Regions from separate parts of the Mesorhizobium sp. CA4 genome, predicted to be linked through region 1. Evidence: riboswitches for the same ligand, from Rfam matches in the RefSeq annotation. Region 1 holds a riboswitch; each other region holds the start of a gene.
What was found. Region 1 has a riboswitch for cobalamin ahead of LB528_RS07630 (DUF1636 family protein). Riboswitches for the same ligand answer to the same signal wherever they lie in the genome.

Region 1 (3,270 bases):
CGGCCTGCAGCAGAAGCCGCATCGGCTTGCCGCCGACCTCGACGAAGCCTTTAACGCGCAGCACGTTTTCCTGCTCGGCGGCAATGGCGACGCGCTTGGCCAGCTCGTCGGGATTGGCGATCGACGGAATGTCGAGGACGAAGGAATCGAAATCATCATGCTCATGGTCGAGCTCGTCGTCGTGATGGGTCTTGCGGTTCTCGATGTCGTCCTCCACCGCAAGGCCGAGGCCGAGCAGCACGGACGGGTCAACCTTGCCCTGCGCTGTCGGCACGACCTTGACGGCGCGCGCGACATGCTCGCCGATGACGGCGTTGGCGCGGGCGGAGCCCGCCGCATCCATCAGGTCGCTCTTCGACAGGATGATCAGGTCGGCGCAGGCGATCTGGTCCTCGAACACCTCCTCGACCGGATCGTCATGGTCGAGGGAATCGTCCGCTGCACGCTGCGCCTGCAACGCATCCATATCGGAGGCGACGCGGCCGTCGGCGAGCGCCGGGCCGTCGACCACGGCGATGACGCCGTCGACCGTCACGCGGCTCTTCACCGTCGGCCACTGGAATGCCTGCACCAGCGGCTTCGGCAGAGCGAGGCCCGAGGTCTCGATCAGGATATGGTCTACCTTGGGGTTGAGCGACAGGATCTGGTCGAGCGCCGGCACGAAATCGTCGGCAACCGTGCAGCAGATGCAGCCATTGGCGAGCTCGACGATGTTTTCTTCCGGACAAGAGTCGACGCCGCAGCCTTTCAGGATCTCGCCGTCGATGCCGACATCGCCGAACTCGTTGACGATGATCGCCAGCCGCTTGCCCTTGGCGTTCTCGAGCAGATTGCGGATCAGCGTCGTCTTGCCGGCGCCGAGGAAGCCGGTGACGACGGTGCAGGGAACACGGGAAACGGATGCGGTCATGGTCAGTCCTTCAGCATGTCGAGAGGGGGGATGCGGGCAACCAGGCCGCGCTTGAGGGAATCGGGCCGGCCGCGCCAGGGGATGAGGCCATCGGTCGAGGTGGCGAAGAGCTTTGCGCCGGCGACGAGATCAGCGCCGCTGGTCGTGTTCAGATCGCCGAAGACGTAGCTCCAGCAGCCGTCGCGCAGCAGCACGGCGCTCAGCCGGCGTTTGCAGTTGCCGAGGCATTCGACGGTACGGATGCTGATCTTTTCGCCGGAGGCAGCCCGACGCGTGTCTTCGGCAAGCAGTGCACCGGCGCGCGGATGCGCATCCGAACCCGTCTCGTCGCGGCAGGATGAGCAGACGATGACGGTCACACCGGCCAAAGCGTCGGGCTCGGACGGATTATCCGCACTGTTTGCCGGGAAACTGCCGTTGCGATCCAAAACCATGCTCCTTGCCCGGAAAACCCGCCGGGTATTCGGATACTTAAAGTCTCAGACGGCAGGTCTCCTGGCTCACGGGTCGTCGCCCTGAATGCCGCCTTCCCGGGAACATCCCAGTGGTTTTCGGCAGAGGCTCGTCGCTTACAGTTGCGGGGACAGCCGCGGATTTGGGTGTTGGCCCGCACCGCATTCCCTCTTGGCTCCTCCCTTTGCCGGGAGAAGACCGTCTGGGTCAGGATTTAGGCTTACGGTTAGGTCCCTGTCAACGCGCAGCTACGACACCTTGATGTCGGCCAGCGCCGGTCCGAGGTCGCCGGCCGGCGTCACTTCGATCGACTCCAGGCCGAGCCAGCCCTGCATCTGCTTCAGCTCATCGAAAAGCTGGGCGGCCGTTTCGGGCGGGGCGCCGGCCTCGGCATAGGCGGCGTGGACGCGCAAGATGCTGGCCGGGCGGTCAGCTCTCAGATCGACGCGGGCGACGATCCGATCGCCGAGCAGGAAGGGCAGAACGTAGTAGCCATATTGGCGTTTTTCGGCCGGCGTGTAGATCTCGATGCGGTAGCGGAAATTGAAGAGTTTCTCCGTCCTGGTGCGTTCGAAGACGACGGGATCGAAGGGGGCGAGCAGGGCGCGCGCCTCTATCCGGCGCGGGGAACGGGCGTCCTTGTGGAGATAGGCGGTCTTGTCCCAGCCTTCGACCTTCACCGGCAGCAATTCGCCGGCATCGACCAAATCCTCGATGCGGTCCTTCGTGTCGCCCGGCGCGAGTCGAAAATAGTCGCGCAGGTCGCCATAGGTGGCGATACCGTGGGCGCGGGCTGAGATGCGCAGCAATTCGCGATGCGCGTCCTCGACCGAGGGTACGGGAAGGTCGAGCACCGCCTGCGGCAAAACGCGCTCGGGCAGGTCGTAATAGCGTTCGAAGCCGCGGCGGTAGGCGGTCGTAATGCGTCCGGCCCAGAACAGCCATTCGAACGCGTGTTTGGCCTCGCTCCAGCCCCACCAGCCGCCATTGCCCTTGTGGCCATCGATATCGGAGGCGGCGATCGGACCGCGATCAGCGACCTCTCTATATATCTCGTCGATCATTTCCTTGCGTTCACGGCCCCATTTCGCCAGGCCGAGATACATCTCGTCGCCCTGCTCGGCGCGCTGCATGCGCCAGCGCATCAGAGGATAGGTCTCGACGGGCAGGAACGACGCCTCATGCGCCCAGTATTCGAACACGGCGCGCTTGCGGGTGACCGCGGCATTGTCGAGCAGCGTAAGCGGGTAGGGGCCGAGACGCGAATAGAGCGGCATATAATGCGCGCGCACCACCGCGCTCACGGAATCGATCTGCAGAAGGCCGGTTCGCGAAAGCACCCGGGCAAGGTGCCGGCGATCCGGAACTCCTGCGGGGCGAGGGTCGTTGAACCCTTGCGCGCCGAGCGCAATGCGCCTCGCCATGGCCAGCGAAATCTTGTCCTTCATCAGGTGTCCTTGCCCCGATCGTCCGTTAGATCTTCAGCCGTGATTCCGGCCATGCTAGCAGGCAAATGGCGGGAGATATGTCAGGAGAGAAAAGTGGAGTAAAAAGCGAAGGAAATCAAACAGGAGCGGATCGGACCAGTTTCTTCCGATAAGCCGTCCAGGGCCGCGATTTGAACAAGGTTTGACTTGCGTCACCGAAACCGCTGCGCTAACCCTCGCCGCGTTGCAGCATGGGCCCGTTAAAACGGTTCAGCGGTTAATCTGTCACGCTTCCGCATTAGAGTTCGTTGCTGTAATCAAAATGAACTGCCCCCACCGAAGGAAAGTCGCCGCATGAGCGCACTCCTAAGTTCGTACCTGCCTATCGTGCTGTTCATCGCCGTGGCGATGATCGTCGGTCTGGCACTCATCGTTGCTCCGTTCCTGGTGGCCTACCGCAATCCCGACCCGGAAAAGCTT
Region 2 (3,270 bases), on a different contig from region 1:
GAAAATGCCAGTCCCTGCAGATCGTAGCCGCCTTCCAGCAGGCTGACGAGCCTGTTGCCGCTGTGGCGGCCGGCGCGTTCCATCAATTGCCCGGTCGCCCAGTCGAAATCGTCCTCGGTCAGGTTGATCTCGGCCAACGGGTCGCGATGGTGCGCGTCGAAGCCGGCGGAAATGATGATCAGGTCCGGCGCGAACGCGTCGATCGACGGCAGCACGCGCGACAGGAAGGCGTCGCGGAAGAGATCGCTGCCGGTCTGCGGCGCCAGCGGCGCATTGACGATGTTGCCGGCGCCGGTCTCGCTCTTCGCGCCGGTGCCCGGATAAAGCGGCATCTGGTGCGTCGAGCAATAGAGGACCGACGGGTCGTCCCAGAAGATGTCCTGGGTGCCGTTGCCGTGATGGACGTCCCAATCGACGATGGCAACGCGTTCTGCCTGATGCTTGTTCTGGGCGTAGCGGGCGGCGATCGCCGCCGTGTTGAACAGGCAAAAGCCCATCGCGGTGGTCTTTTCGGCGTGATGGCCGGGCGGACGAGCGGCGACGAAGACGTTTGCCGCACGGCCCTCGAAGACGTCGTCTACCGCCGCGTTGGCACCGCCGATCGCGGTGATCACGGCCTGCCAGCTTTTCGGGCTGGCGCTTGTGTCGGCGTCGATCGAGACGATGCCGCTCTCAGGGATCGCGGCGCGGACACGCTCGACGAAATCCTCCGGGTGCGCATAGAGGATCGTTTTCTCGTCGCCTTCCGGCGCCTTGACGCGGTCGAGCGCCGAAAACGCCTCGTCGTCGAGCACGCGCTCGATGGCGCGCAGGCGGTCTGGCCGCTCGGGGTGACCGGGCGGCGTGAGGTGTTCGAGGAAGATCGGATGCGTGTAGAGACGGGTGGCCATGGCGCCTAATCTAGGGACCTATGACCGCAATGACCATGTTTGGCAGGCCGAATGGCTGGGGAAAATCGCGTCTTGCCGTGTCGCTAATGCCATTGGCGGGTGCCGGGCTTCGCTGTAAGGTCTCCTCGCTGCCTGGTGCCCGCGACGCGGGAGAATCGGGAACACGGTTGAACTCCGTGGCGTGCCCAACACTGTAAGGGGGACCGCGCCGGCAAACGCCACTGTCGAAGACGGGAAGGCGCCGGATGCGGGACGATCCCGAGCCAGAAGACCGGCCCGGCAGACATGGTCTTCCGCTTGGTCAGGCGGGGGACTGTTTATCGCAAGGGGAAAAGCGATGACAGCAGCAGCGATCGCCGCGAGTGGCGGCGACTTTGACCAATTGGCGCGCGACGCGGTCTACCGGGCCATGTTCACCAGGCGCGACGTGCGCAGCCATTTTGTCCCCGACGATCTCGATGACAATGTGCTGGCCCGGCTCATCACCGCCGCGCATCATGCGCCGTCTGTCGGCTATATGCAGCCCTGGAATTTCATCGTCATCCGCGACCCCGCGAGACGGCGGGAGGTGCTTGACCTTTTTCTCGCCGCGCGCGAGCAGGAACTGCCGGCGATCGAGGCGGAGCGGCAGGCGCTCTATCGCAAGCTGAAGCTCGAAGGCATCTGCGAAAGCGCGCTCAATCTGTGCATCACCTGCGACCGGAAGCGCTCGAAGGACTCGCCTCTCGGGCGTTGGCACAATCCGGAGATGGATCTCTACAGCACCGTCTGCGCGGTGCAGAATTTCTGGCTGGCGGCGCGGGCCGAAGGTGTCGGCGTCGGCTGGGTGAGCATTATCGAAACCGAGTCGCTGAAGCAACTTCTGTCGATCCCGGAGCATGTCACGCCGATCGCCTATCTCTGCGTCGGCCGCGTCTCGGCTTTCGCGCCGAAGCCGGACCTCGAGGCGCATGGTTGGGGCAAGCGCCTGCCGCTGCCCGAACTGGTCATGAGCGAGACGTTTCGCGGCGCCGGCGAGGCGCCGCTCAAATCGGCAATCGCAAAGCTTGGCGGCCCATCAGAGCCATGATCAGGCGGCTCTCGGGGTATCCCAGCGCGAGCCGGCGCCGAAAGAGCCCAGCGCCTTGTCGCGCAGTTCCCTGAATTTGGACGAGGTCTCGGCGAGCCGGCGGTCCCATTCGGGATTGGGCTCCTGCCCTTCGATGGCTTCGAAATAGACCTGCATCAGGGAGGCGATGGCGAAGGGCTCGATGAAGGCTGCCTTGAAGGCCCAGGCAAAGACGATGGCGAGCACGAAAGCCCAGCCGGCAAGCTGGCCCGGCATTACCCACAGAATGGCGGCCGCGGGTGCCAGCATCAACAGGAAGATGACGAAGGACACGCCCCACATGATCACCGCCAGCCAGACGGCGTTCTTGACCATGTGCTTGCCGTTCTGCGCGTAGAGCACCACGCCTTGTCTTGCCGTCTCGAATGGCGAGTTCGAACTGATGCGGATGTTATAGCCGAGGATGATCTCGTCGACATAGGTCAGCGACAGGCGGATCACCGTGTTGATGAAGCTGACCACGCCGCCCAGTCCCGGAATGGGCAGGAAGGCGGCGATGCCGCCGATCAGGCCGGTGATGGCGCGGATGGCGCCCTTGACCAGCTGGTCGACGACGAAAAGGATGTTGGCCTCGGCGAAGCGCTGGGTGACCACTTCCTTCGCATAGGCGATCTGGCCCTGGCCGTCGGGAACGTCATGACCGTCGATCAGATGCACCATGACGGCGATATGACCCGCCTTCAGCACATAGAGGATGTATTCGCGGATCCAGTAGACGGCGATCGAGACGACCCCGAAGCCGACCACCCCGCCCCACAGCGCAAAGGACATCGGACCGTCGGGATTGGTCGAGATGTGCCCGACGCCATAACCGACGCTGGCGCCGGTACCGGTCGCCATGATGTAGGCGCCTGTGATGCCGAAATAGACGATCATGCGAAAGATGATGAACGGCCATGTCCGCATCATGATCGACACAGACCGGCCAATGCTGAAGTCCCACATGGCCCCGACTCCCACACCCCGCGCATGACCCGAAAATCGGAATCGATTTTCGGAAAGGATCATGCGCCGAATTAAAGTTTTACAGCGTCCTTTGCGCGTTCAAAGAACGCGCGGCGCTGTAAGAGATGGCGGAGGAGGATGCGCTTGCCCCGGCGATTGTCAATCACGGCAGGGTTGCGCCGGCCTGAAACCGGTGCACAACCCGGTGGCTTGGTTACCCAAGCGAACCGTCATGGCTTCTTGCGCAAGCCTTCGAGCAATTGCTTGAAGGCCGCGATCGCCTTCTTCGAGGTGGCTTCCGGATCGTTCGAATTGGCGATGCGCTGC
Region 3 (3,270 bases), on a different contig from region 1:
TCCGGAAGTACCCATCACGCGGATATCCGAGCCGAACCGCTGGCGAGCCGTATCGCGAATTAACCGCCGAGGGCAATTTACAAAAATGTAAAGTTCGGCCGTCCGCCTACACGCTGCGCCCACGCTTTTTTCGCGCCATGTCGGCGTGACATCGGCCGAATACCGCAAGCGCTTGGCCGGCATCGCGGGTATCGGCGCACACGGCACATTGAGGCGACCTGGATCAATCCGGCGGCATCTAGGCGACCCTCTCGCCGTCTTTCTTGACGAACTCGCGCACCGGATTGTCGAGCAGCAGCGGCACCGCTTCGATGGTCGGGGCGCGTCAGTCCTTCGGCGCGTTGCTGTAGAGCGCCACGCCGACGCGGTCGTTGCGCCGCCACCGCACGAAAGCGCGATAGACCGTGTCGTCAGCCGGAACCTCGAGCAGGAAGCGTTCGGGGATGCCCATATCGGCGGCCACGCGCAATTCCGCACCCTGCTCGTGCTGGTTTCTGATCGTGCAGCCGATCCGGACGCCGTTGGCGATGATCGTGGCTTCCTTGAGCACGAATTCGCGCGCATGAAGACGGCGCTCGGTCTCGGGATATTCGGCCATGGGCAGCGGACTCCTCGGGCAAGGCTCTCCTCGCCACGGGGCCGCACCATAGCAGCGAGGCGTTTCCGTTCCGTTAGCGATTGCTGAAACGGCGAGGCTCGCCCGCTGGTCGGCAGGTGAGCGGTTATCCAGCGTTATATTGCGCCGGCGACCACGCCGCTCGCGTGCAGCACCCAGCGGCGGCCGTCGCTGCGAAATTCGGTGAGCGACAGCGGCTCGAGGTCGATCTTCCAGACCGAGGAGAGCGGTGCGCCCAGCACATGCACGATGGCGGCGCGGATCGGCACGGCATGGGTGAGCGCGATGGTGTGGCCGCTCTCGGCAGCCAGGCGCTCCAACAGTGCCGCGCCGCGCAAGGCCACCGCGGCAAGCGACTCGCCGCCATGGGGTGCGGCATCCGGATCGGAAAGCCATACCGCCATGCCTTCCGGATCCTCCGCCTGCACCTCCTCGAAACTTTTGCCGGCCCAGCGCCCGAAATCCTGCTCGGCAAGCAACGGCTCGACCGTCGCGTCAAGGCCGAGCGCGTCGGCCGTCTGACGCGCGGCCAGCGCCGGGCTCGTCCAGACGCGGTCGGCGCGGCGCAGCGAAGCGGCCAGCGCGCCGGCACGCTCGAAGGCCCGCGGCTCCGGCGCCTCGTCACTTGGAAAACGACCCTTGCGCGTGGCCTGCGTCGCGCCGCTTGCGATCATCGTCAGGCGGGCGAGCATCCCAAAACTCCGTGGTCTAGTGAAATTTCGGCCGTGCGAAGCCGTATTGGCCATTGCATGTCGTTGACAGACGAACGAAGTGCTGACAAGTGTTTTAGCGCTATACGGGATTGGAAGCCGGTGCGAGTCCGGCACGGTCGCGCCACTGTGATCGGCACCAGCCGAAAGTCAGGCCTTATTCCGCAGCATTGTTCGATCAACGGGACGCAGTATCCCACGGGAGGTCAATATGTCCGACACCACCTTCGCCCCCAGCTACGGTCCGGTTGCGATTCCGGTTCGCGAGCTTCTGCCGTGGGCCATCTTCGCCGGCCTGATGCTGATGATGGCGATCTATTTCGTCGGCGCGGAAGAAGGCGCGACGTCGCTGATCCGTGGCACCTATGTGCACGAGTTCGTGCATGATGGCCGCCACCTGCTCGGCTTCCCCTGCCACTAAAGCGGTTCAGCATCGCTGAACCCCTTTCGATTCTGATCTAACGCAATTCCGGACGGAAAACCGCTACGCACTTTTCCTGGAATTGCTTGGTTGGCTTAACGCAATTCCGAACGGAAAACCGCTAAGCACTTTTCCTGGAATTGCTCAGAAGGATTAGTGACATGGTCGGAAAACTTTTGCTGCGCGGCATGCTTGTCGGGCTGGTTGCGGGGATTCTGGCGTTCGCCTTCGCGCGCGTCTATGGCGAGCCGCAGGTCGACAAGGCGATCGCCTTCGAGGACCAGCAGGCGCAGGCAGCCGGTGTGGCGCCGGAACCCGAGATGGTCAGCCGCACCACGCAGGCCGGCATCGGTCTCGCAACCGGCGTGCTGGTCTACGGCGCCGCCCTTGGCGGGCTGTTCTCGCTGGTCTTCGCCTATGCCTATGGCCGTCTGGGCTCGCTCGGTCCGCGCGGCACCTCGGCGCTGATCGCGCTGCTCGGCTTCCTTGCCGCGATCGTGGTTCCGAGTCTCAAATACCCGGCCAACCCGCCGGCGGTAGGCAATGCCGAGACCATCGGCTACCGCACCGAGCTGTTCTTCATCATGATCGTCGTCTCGATCGCGGCGATGGTGGCGGCGGTCGGCCTGGCGCAGCGGCTGTGGAACCGGCTCGGCGCCTGGAACGCCTCGATCGTCGCGGGTCTCGCCTTCCTCGTCGTCTTCGCGCTGGTGAAGGCGGCGCTGCCGGATATCAACGAAGTGCCAGAGAATTTCTCGGCGACCGTGCTGTGGCAGTTCCGCGTCGCCTCGCTCGGCATCCAGTTGGTGCTGTGGACCGTCGTTGGGCTCGGCTTCGGCGCGGCTGCCGAGCGCGTGGTCGCGGTGCGCGACCAGCGCAGCCCGGCACGCCGCTACGCCTGAATCCGATGCGCTGGCCGCCACGGTTTCGCGCCCTGGCGGCCAAAATGGCTCACCGGTGGGTAGGACCGCCGAGCCACTTTGGCCCTTTGTTTTCTCGCAATTCCGGACGGAAAACCGCAGCACAGTTTTCCTGGAATTGCTCGGTTTCGGTGCTGCTCGCACTTCTGGCCGCCACATCCGCGCAAGCGCATAGCGGCTCGTCGGCCCCGCCTCCCCCAGGCATACAGATCCCCAGCCTGACCCACGGCCAGATGGTGGTGATTGCGCGCTACCGAGGCGACATCCTGGACCTTGCCCAACGCCAGACCGTGACCGACCCGACCTTCCGGCGGCTCTACAATCACGGCAATCTGCAATTCACCTACTGCCTCTGGGGCCTGATGCCGGGAAGTCTTGGCGAGGAAGAGAGCCCGTTCAACGAATGTAGCCACGCCTATCTCGCCACCGCCAAGGCGCTGCTCACCTATATGGCCACGATGCCCTCTGCCGAACGCAACGCGAAGGCGCTGATCTCCGACATCGATGCCGAGATGGTGCGCAGCAGCGCGTCGTGGATCCTGTGCCAGCATAGCGGCGAGGCCTTCAGCACCGGCGCGGTCATCGAGCCACGCTGGCGGGACA

Region 2: linked by a shared signal. The riboswitch ahead of bluB (5,6-dimethylbenzimidazole synthase) and the one ahead of LB528_RS07630 (DUF1636 family protein) in region 1 are both predicted to bind cobalamin.
Region 3: linked by a shared signal. The riboswitch ahead of LB528_RS18330 (CbtB domain-containing protein) and the one ahead of LB528_RS07630 (DUF1636 family protein) in region 1 are both predicted to bind cobalamin.

The regions. Positions count from the first base shown of each region.
Region 1 is NZ_JAIUHK010000006.1:187,021-190,290, forward strand. Features, by position in the region: gene cobW (cobalamin biosynthesis protein CobW) at 1-910, opposite strand, end outside; gene LB528_RS07630 (DUF1636 family protein) at 913-1,338, opposite strand; cobalamin riboswitch at 1,378-1,581, opposite strand; gene LB528_RS07635 (winged helix-turn-helix domain-containing protein) at 1,612-2,811, opposite strand; gene LB528_RS07640 (NADH-quinone oxidoreductase subunit A) at 3,145-3,270, shown strand, end outside.
Region 2 is NZ_JAIUHK010000008.1:43,242-46,511, reverse strand. Features, by position in the region: gene LB528_RS08895 (histone deacetylase family protein) at 1-890, opposite strand, end outside; cobalamin riboswitch at 1,007-1,185, shown strand; gene bluB (5,6-dimethylbenzimidazole synthase) at 1,228-1,959, shown strand; gene LB528_RS08885 (hypothetical protein) at 1,960-2,943, opposite strand; gene LB528_RS08880 (TetR/AcrR family transcriptional regulator) at 3,174-3,270, opposite strand, start outside.
Region 3 is NZ_JAIUHK010000021.1:90,733-94,002, forward strand. Features, by position in the region: gene LB528_RS18320 (PilZ domain-containing protein) at 326-598, opposite strand; gene LB528_RS18325 (histidine phosphatase family protein) at 733-1,308, opposite strand; adenosylcobalamin (AdoCbl) riboswitch at 1,394-1,537, shown strand; gene LB528_RS18330 (CbtB domain-containing protein) at 1,538-1,747, shown strand; gene LB528_RS18335 (CbtA family protein) at 1,909-2,649, shown strand; gene LB528_RS18340 (hypothetical protein) at 2,799-3,270, shown strand, end outside.